3 regions of the Mesobacillus sp. AQ2 genome follow, and region 2 is predicted to be linked to each of the others. Evidence: riboswitches for the same ligand, from Rfam matches in the RefSeq annotation. Region 2 holds a riboswitch; each other region holds the start of a gene.

Region 1 (7,494 bases), 390 kb from region 2:
CTGGCCGTACAATCGGTGAAAGACTGGCTGGATGAGCCTGAACCCAGAACAGAAAGGGCACCTGCTGTCCAGGAAGAGAGCGAACCTAAAATCATACCGACTAAAAAGCAGGTACTCCTGGAGGCACCAATCATATGGCAAATGCCTGAGCTCCCTCGAGGATGTGAGGTAACAAGCCTGGCCATGCTCCTCATGCATCAGGGTGTAAAAGTGGACAAGCTGACACTCGCCAGCGAAGTCAGGAAAAACCCGGCTGAGTACCGCCTCGATAATGGAAAAGTCTTTTTTGGAGACCCGAATGAGGGCTTTGTCGGCAATATGTACACATACACAGAACCAGGGCTCGGAGTCTATCATAAACCAATTGCTGAACTGGCAGAAAAGTATCTTCCCGGCAAAATAAAAGATCTTACGGGCGCAGGATTCCAGGATATTAAATCGCACCTGTCAGATGGCAGGCCAGTTTGGGTGATCATTAACACCGAATACAAAAAGCTGGACGACAGCTTTTTCCAGACATGGTACACGCCTGGCGGGCCTGTTAAAATTACAACGAAGGAACATTCTGTCCTGATTACCGGGTATGATGAAAACTTCGTCTATTTCAATGATCCTTTATCAAATGAAAAAAATAAAAAAGCACCCATTAAGGATTTCGCAGAATCCTGGGTGCAGATGGGAAGGCAGGCCATCACCTACCTTCCCTAATTTTTAAGATTGTAATACTTTTTGAGCCTCATACTCCTTCTGGAAGGAGTATTTTTTTTCGACATACACATCATGCCACATCATGAACATCAGAACTGTCCAGATTTTACGGCTGTTATCCGCCTTGTTCTGGCAGTGTTCATCCAATAGTCTTAAAACGTAAGACTTATTGATAAGATGTTCTGTGTTGCTTTCCTTGATAATGTTCTTTGCCCACTCGTTCATTTCATTCTTAAGCCAGTGTCTGATTGGCACCGGGAAGCCGAGTTTCTTGCGGGTAAGCACGTGGTCAGGGACCACTCCTTCTGCCGCTTTTCGCAAAATATACTTCGTTGTATTATTCGCTGTCTTCAGGCTTGTCGGAATCTTTGAAGCTGTTTCAAAAACAACCTTATCCAGGAATGGTACGCGAAGCTCCAAAGAATGAGCCATCGTCATCTTATCTGCTTTCAATAAAATATCGCCGCGCATCCATGTGTGGATGTCGATGTATTGCATTGTATCAACCGGATCATAGCCTCTGCTTTCACGATATAAAGGCTTCGTGACATCCCTGTAATCGTACTGGCCGTTATAAACATGCAGCAGTTCGCTCTTCTCTTTTTCCGTGAACATCTTCGCGTTTCCGATATAACGCTCCTCCATTGGAGTCACGCCGCGCTCGATGAAGCTCTTGCCTCTCATACCCTCTGGCATCATTTTGGAAATGCCCTTAAGCATCGCCTTCCCTACTCCGGGAATTTTATTGAATACCTCGAGGTCTTGCGGTTCGCGGTAAATATTATAGCCCCCGAACAATTCATCGGCACCTTCACCGGAAAGGACTACCGTTACATGCTTCCTTGCCTCACGGGCAACGAAATACAAAGGTATGGCTGCCGGATCAGCAAGCGGGTCATCCATATGCCACATGATTTTAGGAAGTTCATCCATGTATTCCTGCGGGCTGATCACATAGCTGATATTTTCAACACCGAGTCGATCAGCCGTTTCCTTGGCGACGTCAATCTCGCTGAAGCCATTCTGTTCAAATCCGACAGAGAATGTTTTGATTCCAGGATGGTATTGCTTCGCAATCGACGCAATGATAGAAGAATCAATCCCGCCGGAAAGGAAAGAACCAACCGGCACATCACTGCGCATGTGGATTTTCACCGATTCGAACAGGACATCCCTGATCTCCTTCGTGAATTCATCCTCAGATTTTTGGATTGGCGAGAAGCTCGCTTTCCAATAACGCTTGATTTCCATAGGTGAACCGATTTTCTTTGTAAAATAATGCCCTGGCTCAAGCTTGTAGATGCCTTCAGACATTGTATTAGGTTCTGGGACAAATTGATAAGTTAAATAGTGCTGCAGTGCCTTATAATCAATCACATCATTCTGCAGCGCAAGCAAAATGCTTTTCTTTTCAGAACCGAAGAATGTGCGATTTTCATCTTCAAAATAGAAGAATGGCTTGATGCCGAAATGGTCACGTGCACCGTAAAGGACTTGTTCCTGCTTATCCCAGATGACAAATGCGAACATTCCGCGCAGCTTGTCTACAGCCTGCTCCTTAAGGTGGCTGTATAGGGCAATGATGACTTCAGTATCAGAGTGCGTTTCGAAAGTCAGTCCTTCTTCAATCAACTCTTCACGAAGTTCGAGATAGTTGTAGATTTCCCCGTTAAAAATGATCCAATAGCGTTCATTTTCATAAGTCAATGGCTGATGGCCAGCCTCAAGGTCGATGATGCTCAGACGGCGGAAGCCGAACTGGATATGCTCATCATAGAAATACCCATCATCATCAGGCCCGCGGTGGGTGATGATGTCATTCATATTTTTGAACAGCTGCTTATCATCGCTGCTGAATTCCTGTGCATTTTCATGTACACAACCGATAAAGCCACACATTATGTACTTCACCTTCTCCATTTCAGAAAAAATTTATTGTGATTTTCCAGTAATTTTACTTCCAAAAAACATACCATCTAATACTACCATTAAACGCAAAATTTTTGCAGTAAAATCTGAGGGAAATTTAAGGTAATACTTTATTTTACACCTTTTGGACCAGGTGCAAACCTTGAAAATATCTGGCGCTCCCTAATTAGACGGCAAATAATAAAGGGAGTTACATATTTCTATGCAACTCCCGTTGTTCCTTTTTATTTACCTTGAGCCTGAGTGCGGAGTGCCTCTGCCTTGTCTGTACGCTCCCATGGAAGGTCAACGTCAGAACGGCCGAAGTGTCCGTATGCAGCTGTCTGCTTGTAGATTGGCTTGCGCAGGTCAAGCATGTTGATGATTCCAGCTGGACGAAGGTCGAAGTTGTTTTCAACAACATCGATCAATACATCTTCGCTTACCTTGCCTGTTCCGAACGTATCGATTGAGATAGATACCGGACGGGCAACACCGATTGCGTAAGCAAGCTGAACTTCAACTTTTTCAGCAAGGCCTGCAGCGACGATGTTTTTCGCAACATAACGCGCAGCGTATGCAGCTGAACGGTCAACTTTTGTAGGATCCTTACCAGAGAATGCGCCTCCGCCGTGGCGAGCGTATCCGCCGTAAGTATCAACGATGATTTTGCGGCCAGTAAGACCTGCGTCACCCTGTGGTCCGCCGATTACGAAACGGCCAGTTGGGTTGATGAAGTATTTTGTGTTTTCATCGATCAGCTCTGCCGGTACGACAGGGTTGATGACATGTTCTTTAAGATTGCGCTGGATTTGCTCAAGCGAAACTTCAGGATGGTGCTGTGTTGAGATAACGATTGTGTCGATGCGGACTGGCTTGTCATTCTCATCGTATTCTACCGTTACCTGAGTTTTTCCGTCCGGACGAAGATATGGAAGGATTTCTTCCTTGCGCACTTCAGTCAGGCGGCGGGAAATTTTGTGCGCCAATGAAATCGGAAGCGGCATAAGCTCTTTCGTTTCATTACATGCAAAACCGAACATCAAGCCCTGGTCGCCAGCTCCGATTGCTTCGATTTCTGCATCGGACATTTGTCCTTCACGTGCTTCAAGAGCCTGGTCAACACCCATCGCGATGTCTGCAGACTGCTCGTCAATGGAAGTTAACACTGCGCAAGTTTCAGCGTCAAAGCCGTACTTCGCGCGAGTATAGCCAATTTCCTTGACAGTTTCACGTACGATTTTAGGAATATCTACGTATGTAGATGTTGTGATTTCGCCTGCAACTAGTACAAGGCCAGTTGTAACTGATGTTTCAGCAGCAACACGTGCGTTAGCATCTTTAGCAAGGATCGCATCCAAAATCGCGTCAGAAATCTGGTCGCAAATTTTATCCGGATGGCCTTCTGTTACTGATTCAGAAGTGAACAAACGGCGTTTGTTTGACATCTGAGTTCCTCCCTCATGTATAAAAATTGATCGAGGCTGTCCCAATACAAACCTCGGTTTGATACGGTACTCATTCCCTATGTAGTATGAAATAAACGCTGAGTTTTTATTAGAAAAATTTGTTTAAGATTCATGGTGAATTTCTTTTTTTCCTAATTTTCACCCACGGGAGCAATGACACCAAAGAAGGCAGTCCAGTTGCATTTCTATGCATCGGACAGAAAAAAGCAATATAAAAAACCTCTCCAATTGTGAGGAAAGGTTTTAGCTTTAACCGCGCCTTTCGCTCTTATCGTTCAAGGGCAATTCCCTTGCGTCAGGTTAGCACCTTTGCCCGGAAAAGATCAGCTGATTCTTAGGCTGTTTTTCTCGTTTGCAGGTTGCTGGGTTTCATTGGGCCTGTCCCTCCACCAGCTCGGGATAAGAGAGTATCCGTTCAAATCAAAATCATAACGAACCTGTCTGGCCATGTCAATCATTTTCTCGACAAAAATGTCGATTGTTGTTGAAACCATTTCTTTAAAATAGGCTCTGTTAAAGCCCAATGTTGTTTTTACACCTGTTGATTGTAGTGGAAGGCGCGTAGGCTCCTCCGAAAATGCTAGCGCATTTTCATCGTGCGTGGGCAGGTTCAGGGAAGTTTCTCAATGTCCTGCGGGCGCAGCTGGTTAGGTGAGACCCCGCAGGAGCAAAGCGACGAGGAGGCTCAGCGCCAGCCAAGAAGAATTTGGTCTTTGAAAAAGCTGGCACTTGAGCTTTTTCATAATTCTTCCCCCGCGGAAAGCGAAGCGCCTGGAACAAAAATCAACAGTCTTGTTTAACAGAGCCTTAAAATAAAAAGTTGTCAAACCAACCCATATTACTTGACTATATAAAGAAAGAATTATATAACGCAAGTTAGGTACAAGGTAATTTTTTCATCATTAGTATAGATTAATTGAAGCAATGTGTTATACTATTACCGAGATGTAAACACTTACAAATTATCATTCTTTCAAGAAAAGTGGAAGCGCCTTGACCTGCCGCGGCAAGCATTGGAGGCTGACCAGCGAAGTCGTTTTTTGTCTTCATTGGGCAGACCAAAATCGAAAAGTATAGCCGTCTGCCTAGAAACGCAGAAACTGGAGACTCCGGCAATGAAGCGTTTTTTGCTTCGGCGGGCGGAGTTGAAGTTTCGGAATTTCTAGGAGGCGACACTAGCCAAGCGACTCGAGCGGTCAGGCGCTGGAACTGGATTCTCGAAAGTTGATATACGTATTTTGAATCTATAAAAAAGGAAGGTATCCTCCGATGAACGTTGTAGGAATATCAAATGAACTTTCAGCATTATTAAAAGGAAGCAATGTACAGGTACAGCTATCTGTGCCCCAGCTTGTCGAAAAGGTCCTGAACCGCAACGAAGGGCTTTTGACATCAACTGGAGCAGTAAGAGCGACTACTGGTAAATATACTGGCCGTTCACCTAAAGATAAATTCATTGTCGAAGAAGAATCCGTGAAAGACAAAATTGACTGGGGCTCGGTCAATCAGCCGATCTCCGTGGAATCCTTCACGAAGCTATATAATAAGGTATTGAAGTTCCTTAAAGATAAAGAGGAAGTTTTCGTATTCAAGGGATTCGCCGGCGCGGATAAGAAATACCGCCTGCCAATCCAGGTCATCAATGAATATGCATGGCACAACCTGTTTGCCCATCAATTGTTCATCCGTCCGACTGAGGAAGAGCTTCCTGAGCATGAATCCGAGTTTACGGTCATTTCGGCTCCTACTTTCAAAGCAGATCCAGAGGTTGATGGAACAAACTCAGAAACATTCATCATTGTTTCCTTCGAACAGCGCGTCGTCTTGATCGGCGGAACGGAATATGCGGGCGAAATGAAGAAATCGATTTTCTCCGTGATGAACTATATACTTCCGGAAAATGGAATCCTTTCGATGCACTGCTCAGCGAATGTAGGCCGCGAAGGGGATGTAGCATTGTTCTTCGGACTATCTGGCACAGGCAAAACAACTTTATCTGCTGATAATAATCGCCGTTTGATCGGTGACGATGAGCATGGCTGGTCACCTAATGGTGTGTTCAACATCGAAGGCGGCTGCTATGCGAAATGCATCAACTTGTCCAAGGAAAAAGAACCGCAAATCTTTGATGCAATCCGCTTTGGATCTGTTCTTGAGAACGTCGTAGTCGATGACGAAACACGCGTGGCCGATTATGATGACGGCAGCCTGACAGAAAACACTCGTGCAGCCTATCCGATCCAGGCTATCGAAAACATCGTGGACCCAAGCATAGCGGGGCATCCAAACGCGATCGTATTCCTGACAGCTGACGCTTTCGGAGTCTTGCCTCCAATCGCCAGGCTGACAAAGGAACAAGCAATGTATCACTTCCTGAGCGGATACACTTCGAAGCTTGCTGGAACAGAACGCGGCATCACTTCACCACAGGCAACATTCTCAACATGCTTCGGTTCTCCATTCCTTCCGCTTGCTGCCACAAGGTACGCGGAAATGCTTGGTGAAAAAATCGATGAGCACAACGCAAAGGTATTCCTCGTGAATACAGGATGGACAGGCGGAGAGTATGGAACCGGCAGCCGCATGAAGCTGGCGTACACTCGCGCGATGGTCCAGGCAGCACTTGAAGGCGAACTGAACAACGTCGAAACCGCCAAAGACGAAATCTTTGGCCTCGATATCCCGCTGCACGTACCAGGTGTACCTGACGATGTCCTCCAGCCAGTCAAAACATGGAGTGACAAGGAAGCCTACTACGCAAAAGCAAACGAACTCGCAGACCAGTTCCGTGACAACTTCAAAAAGTTCACAAACGTACCGTCTGAAATCGAAGAAAAAGGCGGACCAACCGTTAAATAAGAATTTGAGTGAGGCCATCTCTGGAAAAGAGATGGCCTTTGATTTTATTATTTTGTTATTCATAAATGGATTCTTATATTGAGCAAAGCCACAATCCCGTTCCCTTGTAGGACAGGGCACCAATAAAGCCCTTTGCTGACCTAAATTCCCGTTCCATCCGAAAACAGGGCACCAATAAAACTCATTGGTGACCTAAAATCCCATTTCATCCGAAAACAGGGCACCAATAGAACCTATTGGTGCCCTAATATCCCGTCTCCTCAGAAAACAGGGCACCAATAAAGATGCACTTTGCATACTTGATTGTTTTTCTAACAGTTAGCACCAGCCCTTTTCAAAAAAAAACAGAGCACAGTATGTGCCCTGCTCAGTTTGTAGAGTTCAAGGAAACTAATTGATACGTAATGGTTGTTTCATTTTCTGTCCACTCGACCTTTGAAATGACTCCTGTTCCAGTCAGGTCGCCTTCGATCGTCTTTTTGACTTCTACTGGAATGTCAATTGGATAAAGCCTGTAGCCTTCCTTTTTCAAAGAGAAGAAGTTGTCTTC
Region 2 (7,494 bases):
TGGACGAAAATCACAAGGTGATCATAGTAGAAGGTTCGTCAGACAAAAAGAAAGTACAGACCGTGCTGAAGGAGCCAGTGGAAATTATCTGCACGAATGGGACAATTGGCGTTTCAAAGCTTGATGAGCTGATTGACTCGCTTTTTGATAAAGATGTCTATATCCTCGTAGATGCAGACGCATCAGGCGAAAAGCTGAGGAAGCAATTTAAAAGGGAATTTCCTGAGGCGAACCATCTGTACATTGACAGGATGTACCGGGAAGTGGCAACCGCACCTGAAAATCACCTTGCTACTGTTTTAATCGGAGCAAATATTGATGTTCATGCAGAGTACTTAGAAAAAGGATGACTTTAATGGAAGACTGGACCAGGACGGACATGGAAACATTCCTCGCAGAAAAACAAACGGGTTACCTATACTTTTATACACCAATGTGCGGAACCTGTCAGGTAGCAAGCAAAATGCTGACAGTGATTGAACAACTCCTGCCTGACCTCCCATCGGGGAAAGCCGATTTGAATTTCCTGCCTGAAATGGCAGGACGATTTGAAATAGAAAGTGTACCATGTCTGATTGTATTAGAAAATGGGGAGGTACAGGAGAAAATCTATGCTTTTCAATCAGTTCCGTATCTCTTTGAAAAATTGAAAGAGTTGAAAGGGTAAATATAAACGGCTTGGCCGTTTTTTTTTTGCGCTAATCAGGTTTTGGCCGAAGATAAAGGCTCTAACACCCAATCCCCAGTTCCGAATTATATGGTCTCCTAAGCGGCGAAAGGCAACACTGAAAAATATTTACATTTCATGCCAAACGGTTTATATTTAGATTATCGAAATAACCGAGGGGCGAAATAAAAAAATGGCTCTTTATCAAGAGTGGGCAGACCAAATCAAAAGTTATAATCGCAATATAAAATTGACCTTCCTGGCAAACATCCTCACCCAAATCGGTCTAGGGATCTTTATGGTGATTTATAATTTTTACATACGAGAGCTGGGATTCAATGAACTGGTAAACGGGAAAGTGATTTCAATGACGTTTCTTTCCACGGCACTGGTACTCATTCCGGCAGGCGTTATGAGCGACAGGGCTAGCCGGAAAAAGCTGATGCTGTTTGGAGCATTCTCGACTGGAATCATTTTATTTACACGGAGTATGGTTGAGAGTCAGGAACTACTGATATTGTTTTCATTTGGTACTGGTCTTGCGTCCGCTTTTATCCAGGTTTCCATCATTCCGTGGCTGGCAGAAAACTCCCAACCTGAACAGCGCGTGCATATCTTCAGCATACATTTTGCAGCGATGACAGCAGCCAATGTTGTCGGAAGCCTTTTGGGCGGAATCCTTACAGATGTGTTTTCTTTATTCCTCCCTGAACTGGAGAGTATCCGTTTCACATTGGTCGCTGGTTCAGCACTGTTTCTGGCCGCACTTCTTCCTATTTTCCGACTTAAGGAAGTACGGATAGAAAACCAGACAGACAGAAAGTTCATGGATTTTAAAAGAGGAATCCCTCATAAAGCGAGCCTTAAAATCATCATTCTATTTGCGGTCGCACAGTTGATGATCGGCTTCGGTGCTGGACTGGTCATCCCTTACTTGAATCTTTATTTTGCTGATCGGTTCATGGCATCAAATTCACTGATTGGCCTGGTCATTTCACTTGGACAGGGAGCAACTGCAGCAGCCATGATCATTGGTCCGATGGTTGTGCGCAGGCTTGGGGAAGTGAAAGCAATCGTTGTCCTGCAAATGCTCTCCCTCCCGTTTTTGCTGCTTACTGCTTACACTCAGCATTTCTGGCTTGCTGCCCTTGGCTTTTTATTTCGACAAGCCCTCATGAACGCAGGGAATCCAATTCAAATGTCGCTAATGATGTCGAAGGTTGATGATTCGATGAAAGGATTGGCCAACTCTGTGAATCAAATGGTATTTAACCTTGGATGGGCGATTATGGGACCGGTTTCGACGGGAATCGTTTTGAAATATGGCTCCTATTGGGGATATGCGGCGGTTTTCACCATCACAGCAGGTATTTATTTAGTAGGATCAACTTACTTCTTCTTTGTCTTCAAGGCGATGGACAAAACAAAATCCGCCATCTCAGCCACCAAGACCGCTTGATTACTGTATTTCTTTGGATATATTTCTCGGGAAATGAAAGACAATGGCGAAATATCATTCGTTATTGTCTTTTTTCTATGTTTGTATGTTGTTAACCGCTTATTAACGAAGTATTTGTCGAAGGATTCCAACAGGTTTTTTCCTTACGAAAAAGAATTATGTATGTGAGGGAGTTGAGCGGCATGCGGGAATCTATTGAACTTTTTGCGAATGAAGTTGGCGGTAAGGCTCATATACTGCAATTGATCAAAAAGCTGGATCTTTGTTTGAAATTAGAGTCAGAAAAGGAAGAAGTATACCTTGTATTCAAAGGGGGACGAGTGGAACTCCTAACAAGCAATCTCAATTCTCAATTCCAGATTACAATCAAAGGAAGTGAAGCCAGCATTGCCGGGCTGTTGAAAGGAGAATTCAAACTGAGGCAAGGCCTCAGATGGGGATATTATACCGTAGAAGACGGCCCGTTCAGAGATTTGTTGGTCCTTGAGTCCATTTTCTACCTTGCAAGACCGCTTTCCGCTTGATTTATTCAGAAAAATCGTAATATATTGACTTTAAATGCATGGAAATGATATTATCACTTTAACGCAATAAAAACGAACTGAATATTCTTATCCAGAGAGGCGGAGGGACTGGCCCGATGAAGCCCGGCAACCGGTTATTAAACACGGTGCTAATTCCTGCAGAGTGTAGACTCTGAAAAGATAAGGAGAGATGATAAATGGCCCTCTTCTTAGGAAGTGGGTTTTTTGTATCACCTTTCCATTTTATTTTTATGATAGGAGAGATGGAGATGGCAAATGAGCAAAAAAACTACAGAATCGAAACAATCGGTGTCCACGGAGGACAATCACCAGACCCGGTGACTGGGGCAAGGGCTGTGCCAATTTACTCAAGCAATGCATTCCAATTTGAAAACACGGATCATGCAGCCGATTTGTTCGCACTCAAGGAACCTGGTTACATTTACTCGCGAATCCACAACCCAACCGTGACAGCCCTGGAAGAAAAAGTCGCCCTGCTTGAAGGAGGAGTAGGTGCTCTTGCCTTATCAAGCGGGATGTCGGCAATCACGATGGCGATTCTGAATATTGCCCATGCAGGGGATGAAATCGTTGCAGCCTCTAATCTGTACGGAGGGACGTATAATTTATTTGCTGTAACCTTGCCGAAATATGGAATTAATGTCCACCTTGTGGATCCTGAAGACCCGGAGAATTTCAGGAAGGCGATCACACCAAAAACGAAGGCGGTTTATGCGGAAACAATCGGAAATCCAAGTCTCAGGGTCTTGGACATTGAAGCAGTTGCCGATGTTGCCCATGAAGCTGGGATTCCGTTGATCATTGATAACACATTTGCCACTCCATATCTATGCCGGCCGATTGAACACGGCGCAGACATCGTAATACACTCGGCTACCAAGTGGCTTTTAGGCAACGGCACAGTCATGGGCGGAATCATTGTGGATGGAGGCAAGTTTGATTGGAGATCCCCGAAGTTCCCTGGTTTCAATGAGCCAGACTCCAGTTACCATGACATTGTTTATAGTGAAGCGATAGGGGCTGCAGCCTATATAGTAAAGGCCAGGGTTCAGCTGCTTCGCGACCTTGGTCCGGCCATCAGCCCGCAGAGTGCTTTCCAATTCAATCTTGGAATCGAAACATTGCATGTACGCATGAAAGAGCATGTAGTCAATACGATTAAAATAGTAGACTACCTGGAAACACATCCTGCTGTTACCTGGGTCACCTACCCTGGGCATGACTCTCACCCGGATAAGCAATTGGCAGATCGATACCTTCCAAAAGGTGCAGGGTCAGTTGTAGTATTTGGCATCGAGGGAGGCAGGGAAGCTGGAGCAAAACTGATTAACTCATTGACGCTTTGGTCCCATGTTGCGAATGTCGGCGACGCGAAGAGCCTGGTCATCCACCCTGCAAGCACCACCCATCAGCAGCTTGATTCAGAAGGGCTTAAGGCAGCGGGGGTTCCAGAAGATTTACTCCGTCTTTCTGTCGGTATTGAAAACGTTGATGACATCATCGAAGACCTGGAGCAGGCAATTGAAAAAGCTACTGGAGTACCAGGGGTCACGGCAAGAACCTAATATCCAGTACCTTCCAAAAGGTATTTGAAAATAATTTTATTGACACCCATTTTTGTTCCGTGCTACAATCACATTCGTAACTAAAAACCGATTTTAAAATTTAATAGCGTACTCTTATCAAGAGAGGTGGAGGGAAGTGCCCGATGAAACCCGGCAACCGTCAGTAAGCTTGCTTATCTGAAACGGTGCCAATTCACTCAAAGCTGATGGCTTTGGCAGATGAGAGAAAGGATACAGCCAATTATTATGCCTTTCTGCTTATTTGCAGAAAGGCTTTTTTAATGCCAGAATCGACCATGTTCAGTTCTAACGTGAGTTTTACAAGAGCATATTATTCCAGGAAGGTGCATCCATTTTACCTGAAGTTTGAATTTTTACCGGCAGGGAATGGGAAACTAGATTGATAACCTTCTGATTAGGATGGAAATTAAACGGTTTTTTGAGTTAAGAATATGGTTGTTGCAAAAGAGGGGGAGTCAATTGATCACGATAAAAAAAGCCAGAAAGATTTATCCTTCAAAAAAAGGCGAAGTCAAAGCGGTAGATGATGTCAACCTTGAAGTGAAAGAAGGCGAAATCTTTGGCGTCATTGGATATAGCGGCGCAGGTAAAAGTACATTGATCCGCATGTTGAATGGTCTTGAAATCCCAACTTCAGGTTCTGTCGTTGTGGCAGGCAGGGAAGTTTCAAGGATCAAGGGTGCGGAATTAAGGAAAGCAAGACAGGAAATCAGCATGATTTTCCAGCATTTCAACCTACTCTGGTCAAGGACGGTTGCCGATAACATAGCCTTCCCTCTTGAGATCGCAGGAGTGCCGAAATCAGAGAGGGACAAGAGGGTAAAAGAATTGATCACGCTTGTCGGTCTTGAGGGACGCGGCGATGCTTATCCCTCACAATTAAGCGGCGGGCAGAAGCAGAGAGTCGGTATCGCCAGGGCACTGGCGAATAATCCAAAAGTTCTTCTCGGTGATGAAGCGACGTCAGCGCTTGATCCGCAAACGACCGACCAGATCCTGGATCTTCTCGTTGATATCAATAAGAGATTGGGACTTACCATTGTCCTGATCACTCATGAAATGCATGTCATCCGTAAGATTTGTCACCGGGTTGCGGTCATGGAGGGCGGAAACATCGTTGAGACTGGACCAGTATTGGATGTGTTCAAGAACCCGCAGCAGCCAATTACGAAAAGGTTTGTCCAGCAGGTGACTGAACCGGAGGAAACAAAGGAAACGGTAGACCATTTACTGGAGCGATATCCGCATGGACGGGTCATCCAGCTGACATTCGTAGGCGAAGGTGCCGAGCAGCCGCTCATCACCAATCTAATCCGCAAATTTTCCATCACGGTCAATATTGTGCAGGGGAAAATTTCTCAGACACAAAACGGTTCATATGGAACCTTGTTCATCCATCTTGATGGTGAAGAGGAAGAATTGGCCCGTGCGATTGAATTTATCGGCCAGCATGAAGTCGGCGTGGAGGTGATTTCGAATGGCTGAAACTTTATTCCCGAATGTTAACTGGGACCGCATGTGGGAGGCGACAATTGAGACACTATACATGAGTGCCATTTCCGTTGTTGCTACCTTCATAATTGGAGCCATTCTTGGATTGTTGCTCTTCTTGACCTCAAAGGGCAATATATGGGAAAACAAACCGGTTAATGTCGTACTAAGCGCAGTGGTAAATATTTTCAGGTCGATTCCATTCATCATTTTGATTGTCCTGCTGATTCCTTTTACAAAATTCATCGTTGGATCAATGATTGGCGAAAATGCCGCGTTGCCAGCGCTGATTATCGGTTCAGCGCCGTTTTACGCAAGGATGGTTGAAATCGGCTTGCGTGAGATTGATAAGGGAGTCATTGAAGCAGCAAAATCTATGGGAGCAAAAACGACGACCGTAATCTGGAAGGTTCTGCTTCCGGAATCAATGCCTGCCTTGGTGTCAGGCATCACAGTCACAGCAATTGCGCTTGTAAGTTACACGGCGATGGCTGGAGTCATCGGCGCAGGCGGTCTCGGAAACCTCGCCTACATGGAAGGATTCCAAAGGAGCCGGAATGATGTCACGCTGATGGCGACCATCATTATCTTGATTATCGTATTTTTAATCCAGATTGTTGGAGATTCCATTACAAGAAAATTAGACAAAAGATAAAGGAGAGATTGAAATTGAAAAAATGGCTATTAGCACTTTTAGTATTAGTTTTAACAGCAGGACTTGCTGCTTGCGGATCATCTGAGGAAAAAACAGAAGGCGGCAAGGGAGAAAGCAAAAAAATCATAGTGGGTGCTTCAAACGTACCTCATGCTGAAATTCTGGAAGAGGCAAAACCGCTTCTTGAAGAAAAAGGATTTGAAATGGAAATCAAGACTTTCAATGACTATGTTGTTCCAAACCAGGCGTTAGATTCAGGAGAACTTGATGCGAACTACTTCCAGCACATCCCTTACCTTGAGTCACAAATGGCTGAAAACGGCTATAAGTTTGAAAATGCGGGTGGAATCCACATCGAGCCAATCGGTGTTTATTCTAAAGACTACACAACTCTTGAGGACCTGCCAAAAGGTGCGCATATCATCATGAGCAGTTCAGTAGCAGACCATGGCCGTATTTTGACAATGCTTGAAAAAGAGGGCCTGATCACTCTTAAAGACGGCGTGGAAAAAGTAAAAGCAACAATTGACGATATCGCAGAAAACCCTAAAGACTTGAAGTTCGATACAGAATACGAAGCAGCATTGCTTCCACAGATTTTTAACAATGGTGAAGGCGACGCTGTTCTAATCAACTCAAACTACGCGATTGACGCTGGATTGAACCCACTGAAGGATTCTATCGCTATTGAAGAAAGTGATTCTCCTTACGTGAACGTCATTGCCGTTCGTGAAGGCGATGCAGACAAGCCGGCAATCAAAGCGCTTGTAGAAGTCCTTCATTCTAAAGAAATCCAGGACTTTATCCTTGAAAAATATGATGGTGCAGTCGTGCCAGTAAAAGAATAAACCTTTGGAAAGCAGGCGAATAGCCTGCTTTTCTTTTTGCCGCATAACCCGCTCTGAAATTTAACATACTAACCGAGAAAAAAGTAGATTGGAGTGGTAGGTAATGGAGCATCATTATGAACCTCGGAATTCAACAGAAGCAGCTCTTCATGAATATAAACAGGGATTGGGCGTTTTTACGCAAAAAATGCCGGAGCTTGCAAGACATTATAACGCATTTACAGAAGTATGTTTTCAGGAAGG
Region 3 (7,494 bases), 2.0 Mb from region 2:
TCCTGTTCTGGAATCGAAGAGGTTTTTCCAATGGGGAAATACTCGAAGGAAAACTTCAATGGAGCCGTCGACTCATTTGAAAGCAAAGGCTGGACTCCGCTCGCAGGAACCATTGAAAAAGCTGCCGAGATGACAGCTGGCGATGAAGGAAATATAACCATCTATATCGTCAGCGATGGTGCGGAAACATGCGATGGAGACCCAGTTCAGGCAAGTAAGGAACTTGTGGTGAATAACGCAAATCATTCAGTTAACATCATTGGATTCGATGTAGACAGCAAAGCTGAAGACCAACTCAAAGCTGTTGCTGAAGCCGGAAACGGTAAATATTTCAAAGCAGAAGATCCTGAAGAATTAAAAAACACAATCCAGTACGAATGGCTGCCTTCCACGCTCGACCTCGCCTTCGCCTTTACGATGGCGCCTGACGGCTGGGATATGGTCGAGGAATACAAAGTTGCAGAAAAATATCCGCTAGAATTATGGACCATTGGAAGAAAAGAAGCCCACCGAATCATCGATGCAGCAGCCATCATGGCCGAAAATGACTGGATCACCGATGAACAGTATTCTGAACTCCGGGATTGGGGATTTGAACGAAGCGAAGCCATGAAGGAACTTCATTACTCCATGTCCAAAGCCAATCGAGAAAAAGCAGATGCAAAAAGCAAAGAAATCAGGCAAAGAGTCGACGAATGGGTGGCAAAAATGAAAGAACTCAAGAAAGAGCGCGGCGATACCTGGTAACCAACAAGCTGGAATATACCCTTTTCCGACTTAACTACAAGTGGCCCTCAATTTGAGGGCCACTTTTCTTGTTCACAGAATAGCCTTCTTTTGTTCATCTGTTTCTCATTTTCATGTCTGCTTCCCGCCTTTTGACTGGCTTTTTTAGCTGTAATCTCATCAAGGAGCTGGTGGAAATGCGAGAGAAAATGCTGGATCTACTATTAGGCTTCACCCTTTTTTGCATTGAGTGGACAATCCTCTTATTGCTCACCTCGAAGGAAAAAGCAGAATACAAAATATAAATAAACGAAAACTCTTGCAGGGCAAGAGTTTTTAATTTACTGATCTTTTACTGGTTCAAATTTATCTGAGCTGTTATAGAACCCGGCAACTGCCCTTTCGCTAGTAATTCTATTTCTTGTCATTCCACAATTTTGCTCCATACCCAACGGAGAGCACGCTAAAAATACTGCCAATCAATATGATGATGGCTGACATCCGATTACCTCCAATGATTTGGTCTTTTTAAAGACGAAGGCAGCCTGGTCCGATCATTTCCATTTGCCGAGTTAATTTGTGCCTGAGTAAGGAAAAAACTGCCTTCCAGATTGGCCCCACTTAAATCTACATCCCTCATGTCTGCACCGATAAAATCACACAACCTTAGGTCCGCTTCTTGGAGATCGGCAGCAATCAGCAAAGCCCCTCGAAAATCAGAGCCTTTGAGGTCAGATCGCTTCAGCTTTGCTCCCACCAGATTCTTGCGTTTTATTTTTTTGCCGTTTTTCACTTTACTTCGGACCAATTCACTTGTACGTAACAGCAGTTCGTTGACAACCGCTCGATAAACGGGGATTTCCAAAGCGAGGATTTCAACTGCATCCAAGTTCGTGATCTGCTCTATTTTGTCATAAATATCCTTAAGCTTAATTCGAAGTGATTTTGCCTCTTTCAATGCCTTTGCTTCATTCAGGTAACAAAGCATTTCATGTAGCTGCTGCATGATTGGAAAAACATCATACATTTCCGTCGCTTTCTCTGGCTGTTTTCGCCAATCAAGTCCTTTATAGGTTACCTGGGAAACTTTCTGGCCAGCCCCAAAGCATTCGTATACGGTACATCCTTTGTAACCTTTATCCCTAAGTTTTTCATGAATTCCACAGCGGAAATCCGCCTGCAAATTCCTGCAAGGAGACCCGCTTTCTTTATCAACAGGAAAATCCGCGGATTTCGCATATGGCAGAGCCACACAGCATAACCCAAAGCAGCTTTCACAATCAGCTCTAAGATTATTTTTAATCAATTGGCTAGTCATTTCTCTCATTGTCTCCATTACCAGAAGTTGTTAAATTTAGATTAACATAAATTCATCATCCCTTAAATAAAAAAAGAGCAGAGATTTTCCCTGCTTAGAGGTTTAACGGGTCTTTGCGACTGCTCCATATTCCGCAACCAGTTGTGATTCTAGAAACTTTGCAAGCTCTAACATTCCGTATTTACCTGCTCTTGCTTCTGCGTCTGAATTGTAATTCGTATTTGTATTAATATCGTAAGTAAAAATTTCACCAGTCTCATTTCTGATAAATTCAATTCCGGCTACTTGAATATTATTTGATTCTAATACTCTCTTATATTTTTCAATAACGGGATCTTTAAAGCCTTCAATCACTTGGAATTTCGGCTTTTCCTCTACTTCTTCCCCTACAGGGCAGAACAGGTCGCCGATCTGGCAGGCATCTGCCGGGCATAATTCAAATCCTTCTGATGTATCAACTTTTACTGCGTAAACAAATTCTCCGCCGACAAACTCACAGCGAGTGATATAACTTTCAGGAGACTGGATATATTCCTGAATCAGTGTTATTCCATCAACAGGTTCCTCAAACGACGGGCCCTCCACATATGCCTTAAGTGCTTCAATAGATTGAAACAACTGCACGCCAAGCCCTTTTCCAGCTCGATTGTGCTTCGTGATAAAGGCTCTTCCCTCAAATGGTTTTGCCGCTTCCAGCAGCTGCTGCTTTCCAACGGTGGCGATAGTACGCGGAGTCGTTACCCCATGCTTGTTCAGCTCAAGGTATTGCTTCACTTTGCTGACTTCCAGTTCAAGTGCCCTTGATCCGTTGTACACCTTCCGGCCATGTGCCTCCAGCCAGGCTAAAACCTGAGCGGAATATTCAGGTGCGAACCGATGTCCTCTTGTATGGGAAGAAGCACTCATTCTGCTGTAAAAGATCCCCTCTGGAGGCTCCTTTGACAAATCAAGCAGCCCTTCATCCAGATGCCACTCTTCAAAAGGTATTCCCAGCTCCTCCAGGCGTTTTGTTAAATGGACAGTCCATTCACTGTTTTCATGGATGATATAAACTTCGCTCATGATCTTCATCTCCTTAAGTTTATTTATCTATCAAACTGTCAGCTGCTTTCTTTTTACCTCCACAAGCGGCATGACCTGTTTCGCGAATCTCTCCATCTCTTCCAGTTGTGGCGAGAATTGCAGCAGGAGCAATCCCAAACCTGCTTCTTCATACTGTAAAATCCGCTCGGCAATTTGGTCAGGTGTACCTACCAAATTAGGGCGCAATCCTCGGTTTGACACCGAATAATCCTGAAGCTGGATTTGCTGCTCCAGCTGTGATTTGCTGGTGAAGTCCTTGAACCCGGCATAGGCACTGGATTCTTTTACAGAAGTAATTCGTTCCAACTCCGCGAATGCTTCAGCCTCGGTGTCCCGGCAAATAACGTAAGCGGCCATGCCGAACTCTGACAGTTCAGGATTTGATGTAGCGGCCCTTAGATTTTTCATCTCTGCAATTTTCTGTTCAATCTCTTCAACCGTTCCGCCATGCATGACATATGCATCGCAGTTCTCGACAATGGTTTGCTTTCCCTTCAGACTTTCTCCGCCGGCATATAAGATCGGATTTGGACGCTGAACTGGTTTAGGAAACAGCTTCGTATCCTTTAGTTGATAGTACTTGCCTTCATATGAAAAGTTCTGTTCACTCCAAAGCCCTTTCAGTACATCAATGAATTCGTGCGTCCGGTCATACCGCTCATCATGCTCGGTAAAAATATCGCCGTACTGGCGTGCTTCTTCCTCCCACCACGCTGAAACGACATTCAGAGTAAAGCGGCCATTGCTGATCTGGTCAATGTTCGCTGCCATTTTTGCCGTAACTGCCGGGTTATGGAATCCCGGCCTCACCGCCGACATGATTTCGATTTTTTCGGTTACTGATGCCAGAGCAGCAGCGGTTGTCCACGCTTCAAGTGAGTCATGCTCAGGACCTTTTATATCATTCAAATAAAGTTCGGCAATTAATGTAGTGGAATATCCCCATTTTTCTGCTGACTGGATCACTTTCTTTGCATAATCAAAAGTTGCTGGCATTTGTTCATTCTCAACATTTCTTAACCATCCGCCAAAAATCGGCAGCCAAAATCCATACTTCATACTTCTCTCTCCTCTGCCCAATCACAATCTCTACTTTACCAACCTGTTAAGTCGGTATTTAAACCAAAAACTTGGAGACCAATTAATAGCCTCCTAAAACAAAAAGCTCCCTTCAAAAAGAAGAGAGCCATTTTATACTCCCTTCTCATCTTTCAGACAAATTGTCTGCAGGAATTGGCACAGTATTCATTGAGAACCTGTTGCCGAGGTTTCGCAGGGCCTATCCCTCCACCTCTCTTGATAAGAAGACATTCTTATTAAGTTTTAATTCATTAAAGTGATAATATTCTAAATTTGTTTAAATGTCAATTCGTTTCTCGAAATAAGTTTTAACTTCCTACCGGAAACCCCAGCAAAAACTTATTCACACGCTGTGCAGCTTCTTCCAGTCTTTCTGGAGGCTGTACCATAGCTATTCTGACATAGCCTTCTCCCTGCTGCCCAAAGGCGTCACCCGGAACCACAACAATCCCTTCCTCTTCAATCAACTTGAAGGCAAACTCGCGAGACTTCCATCCATCAGGGATTTTAGCCCAGACAAACATCGTTGCCGGAGAATTGGCTACCTGCCATCCGCTGTTCCTGAAACCGGATACTAAAGCATCCCGTCGTGCCTCATACAGTTTTAGCTGATCGCCAAGAAACGAATAGTCAGAAGTCAAAGCAGCGATTGCTGCCTTTTGGATAGGATAGAATACTCCATAATCAATATGTGACTTGAAGGATGCCAGAAGATTGATGACCTGCGAATTGCCTGCGACGTATCCAATACGGCAGCCAGCCATATTGAAGGTCTTTGAAAGCGAATTGAACTCAATGCCAACTTCCTTAGCCCCTGGTACCGAAAGGAAACTAATCTGAGGATTTCCGTCATAAATCAATTCAGAATATGCAAAATCATGGACAACTAGAATATTATGTACCCCTGCAAATTCAACTACCTCTTCAAAGAAGACTCTGTCAGCAAGTGCAGTGACAGGATTTCCCGGATAGCTCAATATCATCATTTTTGTTTTCTGTAATACTTCCTCTGGAATCTCATTTAACTGAGGAAGAAATTTATTTTCCTCCAACAGCGGCATAGGATAAATTTCCCCTCCAGCAATCGTAACGCTAGCTTCGTAGATTGGATACCCTGGATCTGGGACCAGTACATAATCACCCGGGTCAACTATGGCAGTCGCCAAATGCGCAAGTCCATCCTGTGAACCCATCAACTGCAATACTTCTGTTTTTTCATCAAGCTCGACAGAATACCGCTGGCTGTAAAAATATTTTACTGCTTCATTAAACTCGGCGATGCCCTTTAATGTGTATCCATATTTACCGGGATCCATTGAATATTTCGCCAGTGTTTCCATCACAAATGCCGGCGGCTGGAAATCCGGGCTGCCAATGCTTAAGTCAATGACATCCTTGCCATTCAACAATGCCATCTGCTTCCTGTCTACTACTTCCTGAAAAATGCTCGAAGTCATTTTTCTGATCTTTTCTGATCCGTAAATATTCATGGACATTCCCCTTTACTGTTCAATGATTCATGTTGTTCTCATGGAAGTTGATTCCTCTGAATTTTTTAAATATAAAATCGATTATAGCAGTTTCACTTTATCAGTTCTATAAAAAAATAAAAAATGAGCTGCTTTGCAGCTCATAGAATAAGTTCCTTATTAGAATAAAAGGTGTGCGATCGGCGCTACAATGATAAGTGTAAGGATTGTTCTCTGAATCCAAATGACCACCAATTTTCTCAGGCTGATTGGAATTTCTGTAGACATTATGCTTGGAATCAGTGCTGAGAAAAAGACTATGGCTGAAACTGAAACTACGCCGATGACAAACTTTGTTACCATTGGCGCCTCTGTTACAAGCATGGCAGGCAGGAACATTTCGGCGATTTCAATAGCAGATGCCTTGGCTGCCAGCATGGGTTCAGGAATCTGGAGTATCAATGTGAATGGGTAGAAAATATAGCCAATCAAATCGAATACAGGAGTAAACTCTGCTAAAACAAGACCCAACAGACCTACAGATAGAATGGACGGCAAAATCCCCATTGTCATGATCATTCCATCGCGCAAGTTATCCAGTATATTTTTCCCCAGGGAGGGTGCTTTGTTCGCTGCGAGCATAGCTTCTCCCCATGCTGTTTTGAGACGGTTCTCCGTCACTGGTTCCTCTGGAACACCTTTTCCCTCATAGTATTCGTCACTCATCGTCCTTAATGGACGCAACCTGACTGTGATGGCGGTTACAATAAATGTAACGAAAAGTGTCGTCCAGAAATACGTATTCCATACTTCCATTAATCCCAGCGTTTTTGCGACTACAATCATGAACGTGGCAGATACGGTAGAAAAGCCGGTCGCAATAATGGTTGCTTCTTTGATCGTATACTTGCCTTCCTTGAACACCCGGTTAGTAATGAGCAGTCCGATTGAATAGCTTCCAACAAAGGATGCAACTGCATCAATCGCAGCTCTTCCAGGAGTCTTCCAGACTGGCCGCATGATTGGCTGCAGAAGGACACCAAAAAATTCAAGCAGGCCATAGCCGACAAGCAATGCCAAAAAAACGGAACCAATCGGAACCAGGACTCCAACCGGAATAACCAGCTTTTCATATAGGAAAGGTCCCATCCCAGGTTCAAATAGCCATGCTGGCCCAACATCTGTCAACATCATTAATGCTACTATAACTCCAATTACTTTCAGAAACGAAAAAATCATAGTCGTCGAATTCTTATTCCAAGTTTTTCTGTAAAAAGGATAGATGGCACCAAATAAAATTACAATAAATGCGTAATACGGAACTGCTGCAGAAAAAGTGGTATTAATCCAGGTCACTAAGTGGTCAAGCGGGATTGACGATTTCCCGCCCACAGCAATTGGAACAAAAAACATGAATATGCCAATCGCACTAAACAGAAAAAACTTAATCATACTCAGGTTTGATAATGGTAGTTCCGGCTGTTTGCCAGCCTTTACTTCAGGCGTGTTCTGCACATGACTTCCTCCTTTATTTGATTTTTTATATTATTTGTAAGAGAGGAGCATGATTTTGCTCTTCTAGTTACCTAAGGAAAAGTGTCCTTTTTAATATTTATTCAATCTTGAATAAAATTATAGTGAAAGGTCTCTATTTTTTGTTTTAATTTCAGTCGACAATCTCTTATTTTCCTTGTGTTTGCACAAAAAAGGACTGCCAGAGCAGCCCTTACATCACTATGTCCGTGTTATAATCTTATCAATAATCCCGTACTCCAAGGCTTCCTGTGCACTCATGAAATAGTCGCGGTCAGTGTCCTT

The links. A riboswitch is a leader RNA that binds a small molecule or an ion and turns the genes downstream of it on or off. The one in region 2 is predicted to bind S-adenosylmethionine.
Region 1: it holds a riboswitch for S-adenosylmethionine, as region 2 does, so the genes downstream of both, metK (methionine adenosyltransferase) here and QNH36_RS20825 (O-acetylhomoserine aminocarboxypropyltransferase/cysteine synthase family protein) in region 2, are expected to answer to the same signal.
Region 3: it holds a riboswitch for S-adenosylmethionine, as region 2 does, so the genes downstream of both, QNH36_RS10505 (LLM class flavin-dependent oxidoreductase) here and QNH36_RS20825 (O-acetylhomoserine aminocarboxypropyltransferase/cysteine synthase family protein) in region 2, are expected to answer to the same signal.

The regions. Positions count from the first base shown of each region.
Region 1 covers NZ_CP126080.1:3,740,196-3,747,689, forward strand. Annotated here, with positions in the region: gene QNH36_RS18810 (C39 family peptidase) at 1-708, shown strand, start outside; gene asnB (asparagine synthase (glutamine-hydrolyzing)) at 712-2,607, opposite strand; gene metK (methionine adenosyltransferase) at 2,862-4,064, opposite strand; SAM riboswitch class I at 4,351-4,491, opposite strand; gene pckA (phosphoenolpyruvate carboxykinase (ATP)) at 5,355-6,944, shown strand; gene QNH36_RS18830 (DUF2584 domain-containing protein) at 7,312-7,494, opposite strand, start outside.
Region 2 covers NZ_CP126080.1:4,126,868-4,134,361, reverse strand. Annotated here, with positions in the region: gene QNH36_RS20845 (toprim domain-containing protein) at 1-350, shown strand, start outside; gene QNH36_RS20840 (thioredoxin family protein) at 356-667, shown strand; gene QNH36_RS20835 (MFS transporter) at 861-2,126, shown strand; gene QNH36_RS20830 (hypothetical protein) at 2,309-2,650, shown strand; SAM riboswitch class I at 2,735-2,837, shown strand; gene QNH36_RS20825 (O-acetylhomoserine aminocarboxypropyltransferase/cysteine synthase family protein) at 2,920-4,236, shown strand; SAM riboswitch class I at 4,348-4,462, shown strand; gene QNH36_RS20820 (methionine ABC transporter ATP-binding protein) at 4,717-5,742, shown strand; gene QNH36_RS20815 (methionine ABC transporter permease) at 5,735-6,403, shown strand; gene QNH36_RS20810 (MetQ/NlpA family ABC transporter substrate-binding protein) at 6,418-7,251, shown strand; gene QNH36_RS20805 (carboxymuconolactone decarboxylase family protein) at 7,355-7,494, shown strand, end outside.
Region 3 covers NZ_CP126080.1:2,104,193-2,111,686, reverse strand. Annotated here, with positions in the region: gene QNH36_RS10520 (vWA domain-containing protein) at 1-747, shown strand, start outside; gene QNH36_RS10515 (pentapeptide repeat-containing protein) at 1,232-2,044, opposite strand; gene QNH36_RS10510 (ATP-grasp domain-containing protein) at 2,147-3,106, opposite strand; gene QNH36_RS10505 (LLM class flavin-dependent oxidoreductase) at 3,137-4,186, opposite strand; SAM riboswitch class I at 4,329-4,433, opposite strand; gene QNH36_RS10500 (LL-diaminopimelate aminotransferase) at 4,516-5,697, opposite strand; gene QNH36_RS10495 (YjiH family protein) at 5,857-7,128, opposite strand; gene clpP (ATP-dependent Clp endopeptidase proteolytic subunit ClpP) at 7,411-7,494, opposite strand, start outside.